Linked DNA regions of Idiomarina loihiensis L2TR. The protein of the gene in region 1 interacts with the protein of each later gene in a pairwise test. Links are inferred from orthologs where the notes say so. Each region holds a gene or a part of one and is shown on either strand. Other genes may lie near its edges. The genes, in order: IL_RS02190 and mrcB.

Evidence for each region.
Region 2: the proteins of IL_RS02190 (region 1) and mrcB interact in binary tests that used the Escherichia coli proteins (3 or more experiments, as listed by UniProt). The link is inferred for Idiomarina loihiensis L2TR from one-to-one orthologs.

What each region holds. Positions count from the first base shown.
Region 1 is NC_006512.1:442,469-447,206, reverse strand. The notes cover bases 1,739-4,738. They hold IL_RS02190 (peptidoglycan glycosyltransferase FtsI), read right to left. Parts: upstream 4,106-4,738; coding sequence 2,372-4,105; downstream 1,739-2,371. Other genes in these bases: rsmH (16S rRNA (cytosine(1402)-N(4))-methyltransferase RsmH), read right to left, coding at 4,406-4,738; ftsL (cell division protein FtsL), read right to left, coding at 4,096-4,413; murE (UDP-N-acetylmuramoyl-L-alanyl-D-glutamate--2,6-diaminopimelate ligase), read right to left, coding at 1,739-2,375. Outside these bases: IL_RS02200 (UDP-N-acetylmuramoyl-tripeptide--D-alanyl-D-alanine ligase), read right to left, coding at 1-912; more of murE, read right to left, coding at 909-1,738. UniProt on the Escherichia coli protein: Essential cell division protein that catalyzes cross-linking of the peptidoglycan cell wall at the division septum. Required for localization of FtsN.
Region 2 is NC_006512.1:2,398,435-2,408,952, reverse strand. What follows is about bases 3,957-6,990. They hold mrcB (penicillin-binding protein 1B), read left to right. Parts: upstream 3,957-4,356; coding sequence 4,357-6,624; downstream 6,625-6,990. Other genes in these bases: hemL (glutamate-1-semialdehyde 2,1-aminomutase), read right to left, coding at 6,663-6,990; hrpB (ATP-dependent helicase HrpB), read left to right, coding at 3,957-4,357. Also shown: DNA/RNA nuclease SfsA, read right to left, coding at 1-533; aminopeptidase PepB, read left to right, coding at 590-1,888; more of hrpB, read left to right, coding at 1,895-3,956; more of hemL, read right to left, coding at 6,991-7,946; IL_RS11510 (aspartate carbamoyltransferase), read right to left, coding at 7,962-8,975; protoporphyrinogen oxidase HemJ, read right to left, coding at 9,046-9,477; IL_RS11500 (chloride channel protein), read right to left, coding at 9,474-10,518. UniProt on the Escherichia coli protein: Cell wall formation. Synthesis of cross-linked peptidoglycan from the lipid intermediates.

The DNA.
Region 1 (4,738 bases):
AGCGATATCATTCAGTGATATACCCAATTCACTTGCCGCAGCTGCTGCAGAAAGAGCATTAAGCACGTTGTGCCGACCACTTAGTTTAAGCTCCAGCTGTTTTGTTTCTCCGCCTAAATGCAGAGTAAACGACGGGTGCCCTTCGCTGTTCAGTGTTACGTCGCTGGCGTAAACGTCGGCGCTATCGCTCAAGCCGAAAGTCTTCCACTGCATATCGCTGCAGGCGCGTTGCCAGCAGGGATAAAATTCGGAGTCGCGGGGGGTAATGGCCGTTCCCTGGCCTCCCACTCCACGGAAAATCTCAGTTTTAGCACGGGCAACCCCGTGTAAACTTCCGAAACCTTCAACGTGTGCAGCGCTCACATTGTTCAATATGGCAACATCGGGCTTGACCAAGTCAGTAGTGTAGGAAATTTCCCCCGGATGGTTCGCGCCCAATTCAACCACTGCGTATTTGTGTTCTTCCTGCAGGCGCAATAATGTAAGCGGCACACCAATATCGTTATTAAAGTTACCCTGCGTGGCCAATACCGGATGACGAATAGATAAGATGGCAGCCAGCATTTCTTTTACTGTGGTTTTACCGTTGCTGCCGGTGACAGCCACGGTTTTCGGCGCTACCTTCGCCTTAATAGCCGCACCTAAGCGCCCCAGCGCATGACGGCTGTTCTCGACAATAATCTGGCGGCACTCGCTATCCACTTTCTTTTCGCAAATAATTGCCGCGGCGCCTTTAGCTATAGCCTGTTCGACAAAGTCGTGGGCATCAAAATTCTTGCCTTTTAAGGCTATAAATAACGCGTCGGTTAAATCCGCTCTAGTGTCCGTGGACACCGCATCAATTGTACAATCAGAGCCAATCAGGCGGCCTTCCACCTGCTCCGCAATCCATTTCAGTGATACTGAGATCATGCGCAGTCTCCTTGCAGCCATTCACTGACTACCGCTCGTTCGTTATAGTCAATGCGTTGAGTACCAATAACCTGATAGTCTTCGTGTCCTTTACCGGCGAGTAATACAACGTCATCTTTTCCGGCTTCCTGCATTGCACGTATCACCGCCTCGCGGCGACCCGGCCAAACCTTAACCTGAGTTTTATCCGCAATGCCGGTCAAAATATCTTCAATAATTTGTTCCGCGGGTTCTGTCCGCGGGTTGTCATCGGTAACCACAACAACATCAGCGTAATCTGCCGCGACTTTACCCATTTGCGGACGCTTGCCACGGTCACGGTCACCGCCGCAGCCAAACACACACCACAAACGGCCCTTGCAATGCAGGCGCAGCGCACTCAATACCTGATGCAGAGCGTCCGGTGTATGCGCGTAGTCAACCACCACCAGCGGCGACTGATTATTATGGAAGGCTTCCATCCGCCCGGGAACGGGCTGCAACCTGCCACAGGCTTTGCCGATATCCGCAAGTGGCTTATTCAGTTTCAGCAGTACGGCAACCGCGCAGAGTAAGTTATAAACGTTGAAACGGCCCAACAATGGAGTTTCAACGACGCAGGATTCACCCTGCCAATTTAAACTGAACACCGAGCCCTGCTCATGGAACTGAACACCAGTCGCCTGCAGGCATGGTTCGTTGGGGCTGGCATTAAGACTTACCCACAAATCGGCTAAATCATCCTGCTGCCAATGGCTTAACGTGTCGTCGTCGGCGTTAACCACTCGGTTTTGCACGCCAAAGTCAGCAAATAAACGTTGTTTTGCGGCCACGTAATTTTCCATGGTGCCGTGATAGTCGAGATGATCCCGACTAATATTGGTTATGGCGGCCGCCGCAAAGTGTAAAGCCTCGACACGGCGCTGTATCAGTGCGTGTGAAGACACCTCCATAGCAACCAGTTCTGCGCCTTCAGCTAATAGCGTAGCCAGACGTTGTTGGACGGTAACGGCATCTGGTGTGGTATGACGCTCAGGTAATAAGCGACCAATAAGTCCACTTCCGGTTGTACCAATAACAGCCGCTTCCATACCCAGGGCTTTTGCCAACTGGGCCATAATGTGAGTAACCGACGTTTTACCATTGGTTCCGGTCACACCAACCAGGTTCATTTTCTCTGATGGATGGCCGAAAAAATTACCGGCGATGCGGGAGAGATGCTCACGAACGCCACTAAAACCGATAACGACCACGCCCCGGCGCTGTTCAACAGCCATTCCCGGAGCTTCAGCAATAATTGCTGCTGCACCAGCATCAATAGCTGCATCAATATAAGCGCGGCCATCGGTTTCATAGCCCGGAATAGCGACAAAAACATCGCCATTGGCTACTTGCCGACTATCGAGTTTTATACCACTAACGGTAACATCCGGAACGGAAAACGACGTCGGCAGCATAGTTAACAACTCTGCAAGCTTCATCATTTATCCCCCCCAAAGCCAGCGGCGTGCACCTGTGTATCATCCAGGTTGTCCGGCGGTATATTCAGTAGCCGCATAGTTTGCGATACAATTTTTGAGAACACCGGAGCAGCGGCTGTACCGCCATAATAGTCATCAGTGCCGGGTTCGTTTATTGTCACCACCACAACCACTTTCGGATCGCTAACCGGAGCTATCCCCGCAAACAACGCGACGTATTCATCACCGTACCCACCTGTTGCTTTGGTTTTACGCGTAGTCCCTGTTTTTCCTGCAATACGATATCCGGGCACTTGTGCTGCCTTGGCTGTTCCATCGCGAACCACCTCTTCCAGCATATGCATAACGGCTCGGGTGTTATCCGGATTGAAAACTTGCTCTGCAGGTAAAGGCGATTCCTGCCTGAAAATCGTCAGCGGCCTTTTTTTCCCGCCATTAGCGATAATGTTATAAGCGTTAGCCAGTTGCAGTGTCGTTGCCGACAAACCGTACCCATAAGCCAATGTCGCAGTTTCAAAATCCGACCAGCGGCGTCTGCCACTCAGCAAACCAATGCTCTCTCCTAGCAAAGCAACCCCAGTGTCACTGCCTAAGCCTGCGTCGGCGTAGGTTTGCAATAAAGAGTCAACGCCAAGATCCAAAGCTATTTTAGTTACACCCACGTTAGATGAATGCTCAAGCACCTCGCTCAATGTCAATTCGCCATAGTCACGAGGGTCACTCACCCGGCGTCCACCGATTCTTAACCAACCGGGGCTCGTATCAATAGTATCGCCGGCTTTATGCCGACCTTTTTCTAACGCACTAAGAACCACAAGAGGTTTCATCGTTGAACCTGGTTCGTAGCTGTCGGTAATCGCCCGGTTCCGCATTCTGAAAGACTGCAAGTCCGTACGATTGTTAGGGTTATAGGACGGGCTATTGACCATAGCCAGCACTTCACCTGTCTCGACATCCAGCACTACTGCCGAGCCTGAAGTTGCCTGATTGTAGCGCACGGCTTTTTTCAGCTCGGTATAAGCAGTTGCCTGAATACGTTGGTCGATACTCAGTGTCAGCTGTTTTGGTTGTTGTGCATCTGTCTGGCTAATTTCTTCAACAACCCGCCCTTGTGCGTCCTTGCGGTAAACTCGCTTACCCGGTTTGCCGGTTAAATGTTCGTCATACAACAGCTCCAGACCTTCCTGTCCGACGCCATCTATATCAGTTAAACCAATTAAGTGCGCACTGATTTCTCCGGTAGGGTAATAACGACGAGATTCGGTTTTTAAGTACACGCCAGGAATTTTCAGTTGCTTCACATAGTCGGCTTCAGATGGCGTCACTTTCCGTTGCAGATAAACAAAACGTTTTGATGGATCATCCACTTTACTGACCAGCTCTTTGCGATTCATACGGAAGGTTTCCGCCAAAGCCTGCCAGCGCATTTCATCCGCTAACGCATCTTTGTCAGCAATTCGTTTGGGATCGGCCCACACAGTTTCTACGGGGACGCTAACCGCCAGTTCACGCCCGTTACGATCAACAATAGTCCCCCGCTGAACCGCTACACTGGAGGCTCGTAAACTGCGCATATCACCTTGCAGCGAGAAGGCATCGGGGCTTATTACCTGAATATAGGCTGCGCGTGCAATTAACGCAGAAAACACACCGAACAGTAAGAATACTGCGGTGTAAAAGCGCCAACGCGTACCGGCTGGTTCTGTGTGTTTCTTGCGACGAGTTACTGCCATGAAACCAACACCTCCTGCTCTGGCTCAACGTCCCGCATGCCAAGTTGTTCCTGCGCAATACGTTCAACCCGGCTGTGTTCAGTCAGGGCGTTTTGCTCAACCACAAGGTGCCGCCACTCCCGATCCAGAGTGTCCCGGTGCGACAATAAATCATCACGTTCGCCAGTTAACTGCCGATTCAAATGAGCGGTATAGACAATACTTAGCGCATTACCGATAACCACCACACTGAGAAGCAAAATCCATTTGTGCTGCAATAAATCCTGTAGCAACATTTTCATTAGACTGGGATAACGCTGCTTAGTCATTGCGAACCCTCCTTGCTATGCGCAGCACAGAGCTGCGTGAACGAGGATTGAGCTGCACTTCAGCTTTACCCGGCTTAATAGCTTTGCCGACTTTCTCCAGCGCTTTATCTTTATTGCGCTCAGCTTCAGTTACCGGCAAGCCCGGAGGTAACTGCTTTCCTTCGCTGTGCTTACGAATAAAGCGCTTTACTAAACGATCTTCCAGACTATGGAAACTAATAACCACCAGTCGGCCGTCTTCTTTCAGACCCGACAGAGAAGCTTCCAGCGCCTGCTCTATTTGCTCCAGTTCGCGGTTAATGTGAATGCGAATGGCCTGGAAGGT
Region 2 (10,518 bases), 2.0 Mb from region 1 along the record:
TAAAGCTGCACTGCGCGATGACCATCGGCCACAACCTGCATCAGTTCATTAAGGTGTTTGTGAGCGCGTTGGCTGACTGCGTCGGGAAAGTAACCTTGACTTGCGTCCGCTAAAGTGACGCTTTTTACTTCAATAAAGCATTCACGGTTATGCTGGTCTACGCCCCACCAGTCGATGCGGCTTTTTTCCTTACCGTAGCGTTGCTCTGGTTTCAGCTCTTGCCACTGGCTTAATTCAGGTACAAGGTTGGTTTGTAGTAATTCTCCGGCCATGCGGTTAGCGTGCTGTGTATTGACTACAATCATTTCACCGTTGTTATTCTGAGCGAGCTCCCAGGTCAGTGAGTATTTACGTTTGGGATTATCGGAAACACTGCACCAGGCTGTAAAGCCAGGCTCTGCACACCCGGTCATGGCTCCGGTATTAGGGCAGTGGGTTGTCGTCGTTTCGTTGTCACCAAAATCAATGTCGGCGAGAAAACGTTTGTATCTTTTTTGCAAAACTCCCTGGCGCAGGGGCTTGTTAAATTGCATCAGAGACCTCATAACTCTAGTATAAACAGACAGCAAATTATCGGGAGAGGTACAGAATGTCCAGCGCACTCGCAATCTATTTAACTCAGGAAGCCCCCGCAAGTTATTGGAATCCAAAATCAAACTTAGTCTTTGGTGACAACAAAGCACAAATCATCTTAGTTGAAGATGAAGCTGAAAACTTGCGGCGTATTCAGAAAGCAGGCCGGACTCTGGACAACACCGGAGCAGTAACCATTGAAGCTGCCGGCAGTGACTGGAACCTGGAGCGTCAGTGGGCGTTGTCACAAGGTTTTACTTCAACCTTGTCGACCAATCAGGTTATCTGGAATAAAACTGACGAGCCTGCAGTCAAAGAACTTGATGCCATGCGTGAAGCGACTCGTTTCAGCCGTGAACTGACCAATTTGTCAGCGGAAGAAATTTACCCTGAAAGTTTGGCGCAACGTGTAACCGAACACTTTAAGGCTCTGGCGCCAGACGCCATCAGTGCGGAATTTATAAAAGGTGAAGCGCTGAAAGATGCTGGCTGGATGGGAATTTACACCGTAGGTCGTGCCAGTCAGCACGCACCAGGCTTATTGGTATTAGATTACAACCCAACCGGCGATGAGAATGCGCCAGTAGAAACTGCGTTAATAGGTAAGGGTATTACCTACGACAGTGGTGGTTACAGTATTAAGCCGAGCGAAGGCATGCTCGCTATGAAGTGCGACATGGGTGGTGCAGCTACCGTATCCGGTGCATTGTCGCTGGCAATACGCCGGGGTCTGAACAAGCGCGTGAAGCTCATTCTTTGCTGTGCCGAAAACATGATTGATGGTCGCGCGTACAAATTAGGCGACATTATTCGCTATAAAAACGGCCTGACGGTTGAAGTTGTTAATACCGATGCCGAAGGTCGTCTGGTGCTGGCCGATGGCTTACAGGCAGCGGGTGAGTTTGGTGCGAAACAGATTATTGATGCGGCAACGCTGACCGGCGCCGCGCAAATGGCGGTTGGTAATGAATACAACGCGCTGTTTAGTGTGGATGAAGTGGCTGCCACTAAAGCATTGGCTAATGCGGATAAAGAAAATGAGCTATTGTGGCGCTTACCTTTAGCCCCATGGCATAGTGAAAACTGTCCGTCAGCTTTTGCTGATACGGCAAACAGCCGCCCGCAAAAAGGCGGTGGTGCCGGTGGTGCAAGCAACGCCGCAGGCTTTTTACTGCGCTTTGCGCCGAACAGCGGCAAAGGCTGGCTGCACTTCGATTTAGCTGGCGCTTACCAAAAATCGGCGACCTCTATGTGGGCGACAGGCGCTACCGCCGCCGGTGTGCGCACCATAGCCGCAACCGTACAAGGTGATTAATTTGGCATGACCTTGCCAATTGAGAGCGTGCTGCCAGAGCTGGCGAAAGCCTTTCCGGCAGCACGTGTCGTTATTGAGGCACCGCCCGGTGCCGGCAAATCAACACAACTTCCGTTATTTCTGTTGCAGCAGGGTATTGCCGATGACGGCCTTATTGTCATGCTGCAGCCCCGGCGTGTTGCTGCGCTGAATATTGCTCATTATTTGGCTAAGCAGTTGGGAGAACCGGTGGGTGAGCAGGTCGGCTATACGGTGCGCGGCGACAGCAAGCGCAGTAAGGCAACTAAGTTACTTATCATTACGGAAGGTGTATTGGTTCGATGGCTGCAGGACGATCCTGAACTTAGCGGCATTGGCACGCTGATCTTCGATGAATTCCACGAGCGCAATTTGCACAGTGACTTAAGTCTGGCGCTGGTGATTGATGCCCTGCCATTGCGTCCGGATTTAAACCTGCTGATTATGTCGGCCACCTTGCCCGCAGAAAATCTGAAACTCTGGCTAGAGAATTACTGTGATCAGGTGCAGGTTTTGCGCAGCGAAGGCCGCAGTTATCCGGTTGAGTATCACTATCGCCCAGCATCTCATGTTACTCAATGGCTGGCTGAATTACCCAAAGTGGTTGTCGAAGCCTTTGCTGCTGCCGAAAAAGGTGTTCTGGTTTTCCTGCCGGGCGTTTATGAAATACAAAAGATTGCGACTGAACTGAGTCAGCGAATGCCGCCGGGCACAATCATCTTACCCCTGCATGGGCGTATCCCCTTGCAGCAACAGCGGCAAGTATTAAAAGCATCGGACGAAAAACGCATTATTCTGGCAACTAATATTGCCGAAACCAGCTTAACTCTGGACGGTATTGATGTGGTTGTCGACAGTGGTCGCGAGCGCCGGGCTCAGTACCTGCCTCAATACGGATTAAGCCAGTTAACGACGCAACGTATTGCTAAAGCTTCAGCAACACAGCGTGCCGGGCGTGCGGGTCGTCAGCAGGCGGGGCAATGTTTTCGTTTGTGGGCGCGCTCCGACGAGCATGGCTTTGCCGATTATGCGCCTCCGGACGTTGCCACTCAGGATTTATCAGCACTGGTACTGGATGTGTTGCGCTGGGGCAGTGAGGTGAGCCAACTGGCCTGGTTTTCTCAGCCTGACCCGGGGCATTGTGCCGCGGCGACCGATTTTTTAGCCAGTACCGGCTTAATAAGGCAGGGGCAGTTAACCGCAAAAGCCCGTCAGCTGGAGTCCGGCGGTTTTGATCCCAGAATTTTACTGGTGGCGGATGCAGCCAAAATGCTGAAGAACGAGCAGCAAGCCGCTATGGCTCGTGTTCTGGCTACACTGGAAGAGCCGCAAACTAGCATAAAAACAGCCGATCTGTCTGAACGCACCCAGCAGCATTATCAACAACGAAACCAGGCGCCTTTGTGGCAACAACGCTGGCGCTATTGGTTAAACCATTTTGGGCTGAAAGAAGCTGCAGAAACCGCAGAAGCCAGTGCAGAAGGCCTTGCCGTTGCCTTACTGCAGGGTTACCCCGACCGAGTCGCAAAGTACGATGTCAGCCGCTGCGACTTTCAACTGGCTTGTGGTGGTCGGGTCAGTGGCGACAGCAGTCGCCTTAAGCAGCCAGCCTGGGCAATTATTTTTGATGTCACCTTTCATGAGCAAGACACGATAGGCCGCAGCCGCTGCCTGTTACCTGTGGACGATGCCCAGGCGTTACTGAAAGAAGCAGGCATTCCTTTGCAGACCTTGCAAACAGCTGAATGGGTAGGTGAGCAGCAACAACTGCGACAAATAACTCGTACTCAACTGGGCTCCCTGGTACTCAGCCAGACTACTAATAGTGGACAGGTTTCCAATGAACAAAAAGCCGAAGCGTTCTGCCTGTGGTTGCGCGATAAAGGACTGGATAAACTCAACTGGAGTCAACGCGCGAAACAGCTACAACGGCGGGTCTACTGGTTGCAACAAGCCGGAGAGCTGAGCGCCTACGACATGAGCGATGCAGGATTACTTAATAGCCTGGAGCGCTGGACGGCGCCGTATTGGACGAATTTCCGGTCACTAAAACAATTGCAGCAGTGGGATCCATACGAGGCCTTGTGTTATTTTTTCGACTACTCAGAACTGCAACGTCTTAATTCGGCTTGTCCTGAATGGTGGCAAACTCCGACAGAACGTAAAGTGTTTATAAATTATCTGGACGACCCCCCCCGGGTTGAGGTCAAATTACAGGAAATGTTTGGTGTCTCTGAGTCGCCTAAAATTATCGATAACCGACAAGTTGTGACCGTTGATCTTCTGTCGCCGGCCGGGCGTTTGTTACAGCGAACCAATGATCTCGCGAGTTTCTGGCAAAATGCTTACGCCGACGTGCGCAAAGAAATGCGCGGTCGCTATCCTAAGCATCCGTGGCCCGAAGACCCTCTGAATGCAACCGCAACGTTTAAAACCAAAAGGCAGCAGTAGTGATAAAAAGTCGATGGTTTCAATACCTATTCTGGACAAGCTTTAAGATAGGGCTGGTACTTATCGCCGTTATTGGGCTTTATGCCATTTATCTGGATGCCAGTTTATCCCGTCATTTTAGTAACAAGCGCTATCAGGCCCCTGCTTTGGTTTACGCGGATGAGGTAACGCTGAGAAACAATCATCCTATGCGGCTGCAAGGGCTAGTCGGCATTCTGGAGCGAGTCGGTTATCAGCGTAATAGTAATACCGAGCAGTCGGGTTACTACTCGGTGGGTAAAAATAATGTCATGGTGCATCGTCGACCTTTCGACTTTTCCGATGGTCCGCAAATGGCGCAAAGAGTGCAAATCAACTTTCACGGCGACCGTATTAAGTCTATTAAGAGCTGGCCCAGTGGCAGAGAGCTGGAAAGCTTTCGCCTGGAACCTGAGCTAATAGGCCGCATTAGTACCTTAAGTAAAGAAGACCGTTTGTTAGTTGGGCTGGAAGTCGTGCCTAACTTACTCATTGAAACCCTATTAAAAGTTGAAGACAGAAATTTTTATCATCATCAGGGGGTATCGCCCTGGTCAATTCTAAGGGCGTTGGCTGCCAACCTGAAAGCAGGCAGGACGGTTCAGGGCGGTTCTACGCTGACTCAGCAGTTGGTCAAAAACCTCTACCTGAGCCGAGACCAGACGTTATGGCGTAAGTTTCACGAAGCCATGATGTCGCTGGTTATCGATTACCGGTTTGATAAAAACACCATATTAGAGACCTACCTGAACGAAGTGTACTTTGGCCAGGACGGAAGCAACGCTATTCACGGTATAGGACTTGCCAGTCAGTTTTATTTTGGTAAGCAGGTACAGGAGCTGAACCCAAGCGAAATTGCTTTAATGGTGGGGATGATAAAGGGGCCTTCTTATTATGACCCAAGACGCTACCCGGAGCGTGCCCGTAGCCGCAGGGACACAGTGCTTAAAGTCATGTTTGAACAGGATTTACTCGGTAAAGATAACTACGTTGCTGCGGTTGAACAGGCGCTTGACGTTAAAGAAAGCCGCCGTCTGGTTGAGCACCCGTACCCTCATTATATGGACTTAGTACGTCGGGAAATGAAGCGTATTATTCTGCCGGAAGACTGGCAGGAAACTGGGCTGAAAATCTTCACGCATTTGCAGGTGGATGCACAAAATGCAGTACAACGCTCGTTAGCACAACAGCTTATGGCTGACGGCGAAGATGAGAAGTTAGAAGGGGCAATGGTCGTTGCTGATTACCGCAACGGCACTATTAGCGCGCTCGCTGGTGGCCGCTTAAGTCAGGCTATAGGTTATAACCGGGCGTTGTTGGCACTGCGGCCAATAGGCTCATTAATGAAGCCTATTATATACGCAGCCGCGATGCAGGATTCAGACATTGGTCTGCATACGCCGGTTGCAGATGAACCCATTACTTTATCGGATAAAAAGGGAAAAGAATGGAAGCCGCAAAACTACGATAAAGAGTTTGATGGTAGTTTGCTGTTGTATGATGCGTTGGTTCAGTCGCGCAACTTACCGGCCGTTCGGGTGGGCATGGAAGTGGGTATAGACCAGTTAGTGAGTTACTTACGCGAATTGGGTGTGACAACGCCGTTACAAGCCTATCCATCGTTGACTTTAGGATCAGCATCGTTGTCTCCCGTAGCGGTGACACGAATGTACAGTGCGCTTATGAATGATGGCCGTTATCAGCCTTTAGCTGCGGTGTCGTCTATCACCACCCATCAGGGCGAAGTGCTGTATCGGCGTCAGAAGTCTGAAGCAGATGTGGTTTTCGATAAAAATGTGTCTTATCTGACTCGCTATGGTTTACGGGGAGTGGTGGCTGAGGGTACCGCAAGTCGTCTGCAACGTGCTTTAGCCGGTCAGGTAGTTGGTGGCAAGACAGGTACAACGAATGATTATCGCGACAGCTGGTTTGTTGCAGTAGATGGTGAGCACGTGGTTACGGTCTGGTTAGGTCGTGATGATAACCAGCCGGTTGGCTTAACCGGAAGTAGCGGCGCTCTCAAAGTTGTGGCGGATTTTTATGACTACTTACCGCCGTTGAGCATGGCTTTAGATGTACCGGAGCCTCTGCAGATGCAAAATTTTCACCCGACAACGGGACAGAGAATTCCTGAAGACTGCAACAATGGTCGGAAATTACCGGCTGAGGAAATCAGGCTCCCCGAGGATATTACCTGTGAAGGCACTATCCGCGAGAAAAGCTGGTGGGAACGTTTATTTGGTGGTTAAAAGCGCCCGGGCCAATACCAGGCGCTACAGCCGCAATGTTAGACTAACTTAGCAAAGGCTTTTTCAGCGGCATTCAGAGTGTTTTGAATGTCTTCTTCGCTGTGCGCTGCCGACATAAAGCCGCCTTCAAAGGCCGATGGCGCAAGATACACGCCTTGCTCTAACATGGCGTGATAAAACGTCTTAAAGTGCTCCATATTACACTGTGTGGCCTGAGCGTAAGTGGTTACTTCGGGCTCTTCAGTAAAAAAGAAACCAAACATAGAACCGGCGCGATTTGTTGTCATTGGCACGCCAGCCCGGTCAGCACGCTCCTGTAAACCGTCAAGCAGTGTGTCAACGCGTTGGTAAAGCTGGTCGTAAAGCCCTGGGGTGGATAACTGCTGTAACGCTGCCAAGCCTGCTGCCATGGCGACTGGGTTACCAGATAAGGTTCCTGCCTGATACACGGGGCCCACCGGCGCAATGTAGTCCATCACTTCCTTTTTGCCGCCAAAGGCACCAACCGGCATGCCACCGCCAATCACTTTACCTAAAGTCGTGAGGTCTGGTTTAATCTTATAGCGATCCTGAGCGCCGCCCGGAGCTACACGGAAACCGGTCATAACTTCGTCAAAAATCAGAACTGAACCGTGGTCGTCACAAATGCTGCGTAAGCCTTCCAGAAAACCGTCAACCGGTGGAATACAGTTCATGTTACCGGCTACCGGCTCAACAATAATGCAGGCAATCTCGTCGCCCATTTCAGCGAAAATCTGTTTCACCGATTCAATATCGTTGTAAGTTGCGGTTAAGGTATGTTTCGCAAAGTCTTCCGGAATGCCGGGAGAGTTAGGAACGCCCAGAGTCAAAGCACCTGAACCAGCTTTAACCAGCAAGGAGTCGGCATGACCGTGGTAGTTACCTTCAAACTTCAGAATTTTATCCCGACCAGTATAGCCGCGTGCCAGACGAATGGCAGTCATAGTGGCTTCAGTACCGGAATTCACCATACGCACTTTTTCAATAGAAGGGACTATTTTGCGAATAGTCTCCGCCATGGTGATTTCAACTTCCGTCGGTGTGCCGAAGCTCAGGCCTCGCTTGGCGGCCTGCAGGGTGGCTTCTAACACTGCCGGGTGGTTATGCCCCAAAATCATTGGGCCCCATGAGCCGACGTAATCGATATAACGTTTGCCGTCTGCATCAATCATATAAGCGCCTTCAGCACTCTCAAAGAAGATGGGGCTGCCACCAACGCCGTTAAAAGCCCGAACCGGCGAGTTAACGCCGCCAGGGATACTGATTTGTGCTTTAGTGTATAGTTCTTCTGAGCGACTCATGTCGTAACTACCTCTTTACTGTTGGCTTTTTTCGCTGTACCAGATGACATCACATTGGTGTTTATCAACCTGATCAACGACCCCAAGTGTTAATGCAAACAGAGCCATACGAATGAGAACTCCGTTGTCAGCCTGACGGAAAATAGCCAGGTTGGGGTTTTGGTTTAAGTCGTTATCCAATTCATTAGCTTCGGCGCGCGAATCCCGCGGCAAAGGATGCATGATGACCGTATTGGGTTTGTAGTGTTTAGTGTAAATGTCCTGATTTAAACGAAACTTACCGCGATACTGATCAGCGTCTTCCGGGCTGGCAAAACGTTCTTGCTGAATTCGAGTCTGATAGACAATATCAGCGTCGACAATACCGTCGACTTTTTCGGTAACAGTGACACGGTGACCTGCGTTTTCCAGCGTATCTAATACGGAGCCCGGCATAGAAAGTTCACGTGGCGAAATTAAAGTGAACTTAATGTTCTTGTACATAGAGAGTAAAGTGGACAGTGAATGTACTGTACGTCCGTACTTCAAGTCGCCAATCATGCAAATGTGCATGTTATCAATGCTCTGCTGATGGTACGCCAGTTCTTTCTGGATAGTGTAAAGGTCCAGCAATGCCTGAGTCGGATGCTCGTTTGCGCCGTCACCGCCGTTAATGACCGGTACCCGACTGCCTTCAGCAAACTCTTTTACTGAGCCCGACTTGGGGTGGCGCATGGCAATAACGTCGCTGTAGCTGCTTAATACGCGAGCGGTGTCGTACAGCGATTCACCCTTTGCAATGGCCGAGCTTTCCATGCCGGTGGTTTCGCGGACTTCGCCCCCTAACAGGTTGAACGCCGTGCCGAAGCTTACCCGGGTACGAGTCGAAGGTTCGAAGAAAAGATTACCAAGGATAGCGCCGTCAAGAACTCGAGTGCGTGTTTTACGTCGGGCGTAAGGTTGCATCTTGTCCGCAACGGAGAATATGTAGTCAATGCTGTCGCGATTGAACTGATTTACAGAAAGAATGTTGGAGCCGGTGAAATTCATCTTTGGGTGCGCCTCTGCCGCAGAATGTCACTGGGCGCACACTATAGCAAATCATGCGGCACAAGAGAATCTAATAAGGCTTAACTACCGCTAAAATGATAATAGCGAAAAGTGCCAGTACCGGGAGCTCGTTAAACACTCGGTAAAACCGGTGGCTGCGGCGGTTGGTGCCGGTTTTAAAGTCTTTCAATAGTTTGAAACAGTAACCGTGATACACAAAAAGTAGTAACACCAGTACCAGTTTAGTGTGCATCCAGCCACTGGCAGCAAACCACGCTGAGCCGTAGGCAAAAATAAGCACCACACCGAAAACGAGGGTAAGAATGGCAAAGGGGGTGACGAAATACAGTAAACGCCTTTCCATTATACAGAGTTGCTCGTCCACGGCAGGCTTGGCGTTCATTGCGTGATAAACAAACAAACGTGGTAAGTAGAAGATGCCGGCAAACCAGGCCACCATAAAAGCAATATGCAGGGCTTTAACCCAAAGTATCCATGTCATGCGAGTTCTCTCTGTAGGGCTTTACGAACAAGTTCCCAGGTAACAATGCCACAGGGCTGGCCATCATCGGTCTCATAAATGTACACAGCCCCCCGACGCTTGGGTCCAATTTCATCATACACTTCGGCCAGAGTCGATGTGACCCGAACTCCTTTGATAGGAGTGTAACTCAGGCTGGGACTGTCCCCGGCGTTTATATCATAAGTTACCAGACGATAAAGTGCCTGATTATCTTCATCGACTGACATGACAATAACGGTTTTCGCCTGCGCAGATTCAAGTGAGTCAACCAGTTCGTTCTGAGTGGGTTCAAGCAGCAATTTGAAGTCTGTTTCCATAACGTTTTCAACACCGGTTTTTTGTAATGCAACATGCACCGGGGCCAGCTGGTAAGGTAAACCCTGCAACTCTAGCTGGGAGATGAAAATGGACTTTGACTTCAGTAACTGACTGGATATCAAGTAAGCAGGCACAATAACTAACATAGCGGGAATGATAATTTCCACACTGCGAGACAACTCGACAATAGCAAGCAGAGCCGCCATGGGTGCGTGAATACAGGCCGCTAAAATGCCTGCCATTCCCAACAGAATGAAGCTGTCGAAAGACAGTGGCTGTTGAATATCCAGGCCGTTAACTGCGCCGACAAATACCGCAGCAATAATGGCTCCAATACCGAACACGGCACCAATTAAACCGCCGGGTATACCCATGCCCAAAGCAATAGCCGAGGCAAAAAGCTTTGCTATGAGTAAGGTGGTCAGCAGCGACATTTCCCCCTGATGATTCAACACCTGCTCAATGGCTGTAAGACCCGGACCTAAGCTGCTGGGAATGATGACGGCTAGCATGGCGGTAATAAGTCCGGCAAAGAGCAAGCGGGTAAGCAATGACATGTCTTGTACGGTTTCCATGACATCCAGCATAAGTTTTTTGAACAAAACCCCGACAAAACCCAGTACAACACCCAGTAGCATCACCCACGGCAGTTGCGTGGTCGGAATATCCTGGGCTGAGAGTACGGCCAGCTCTGAGGCGACT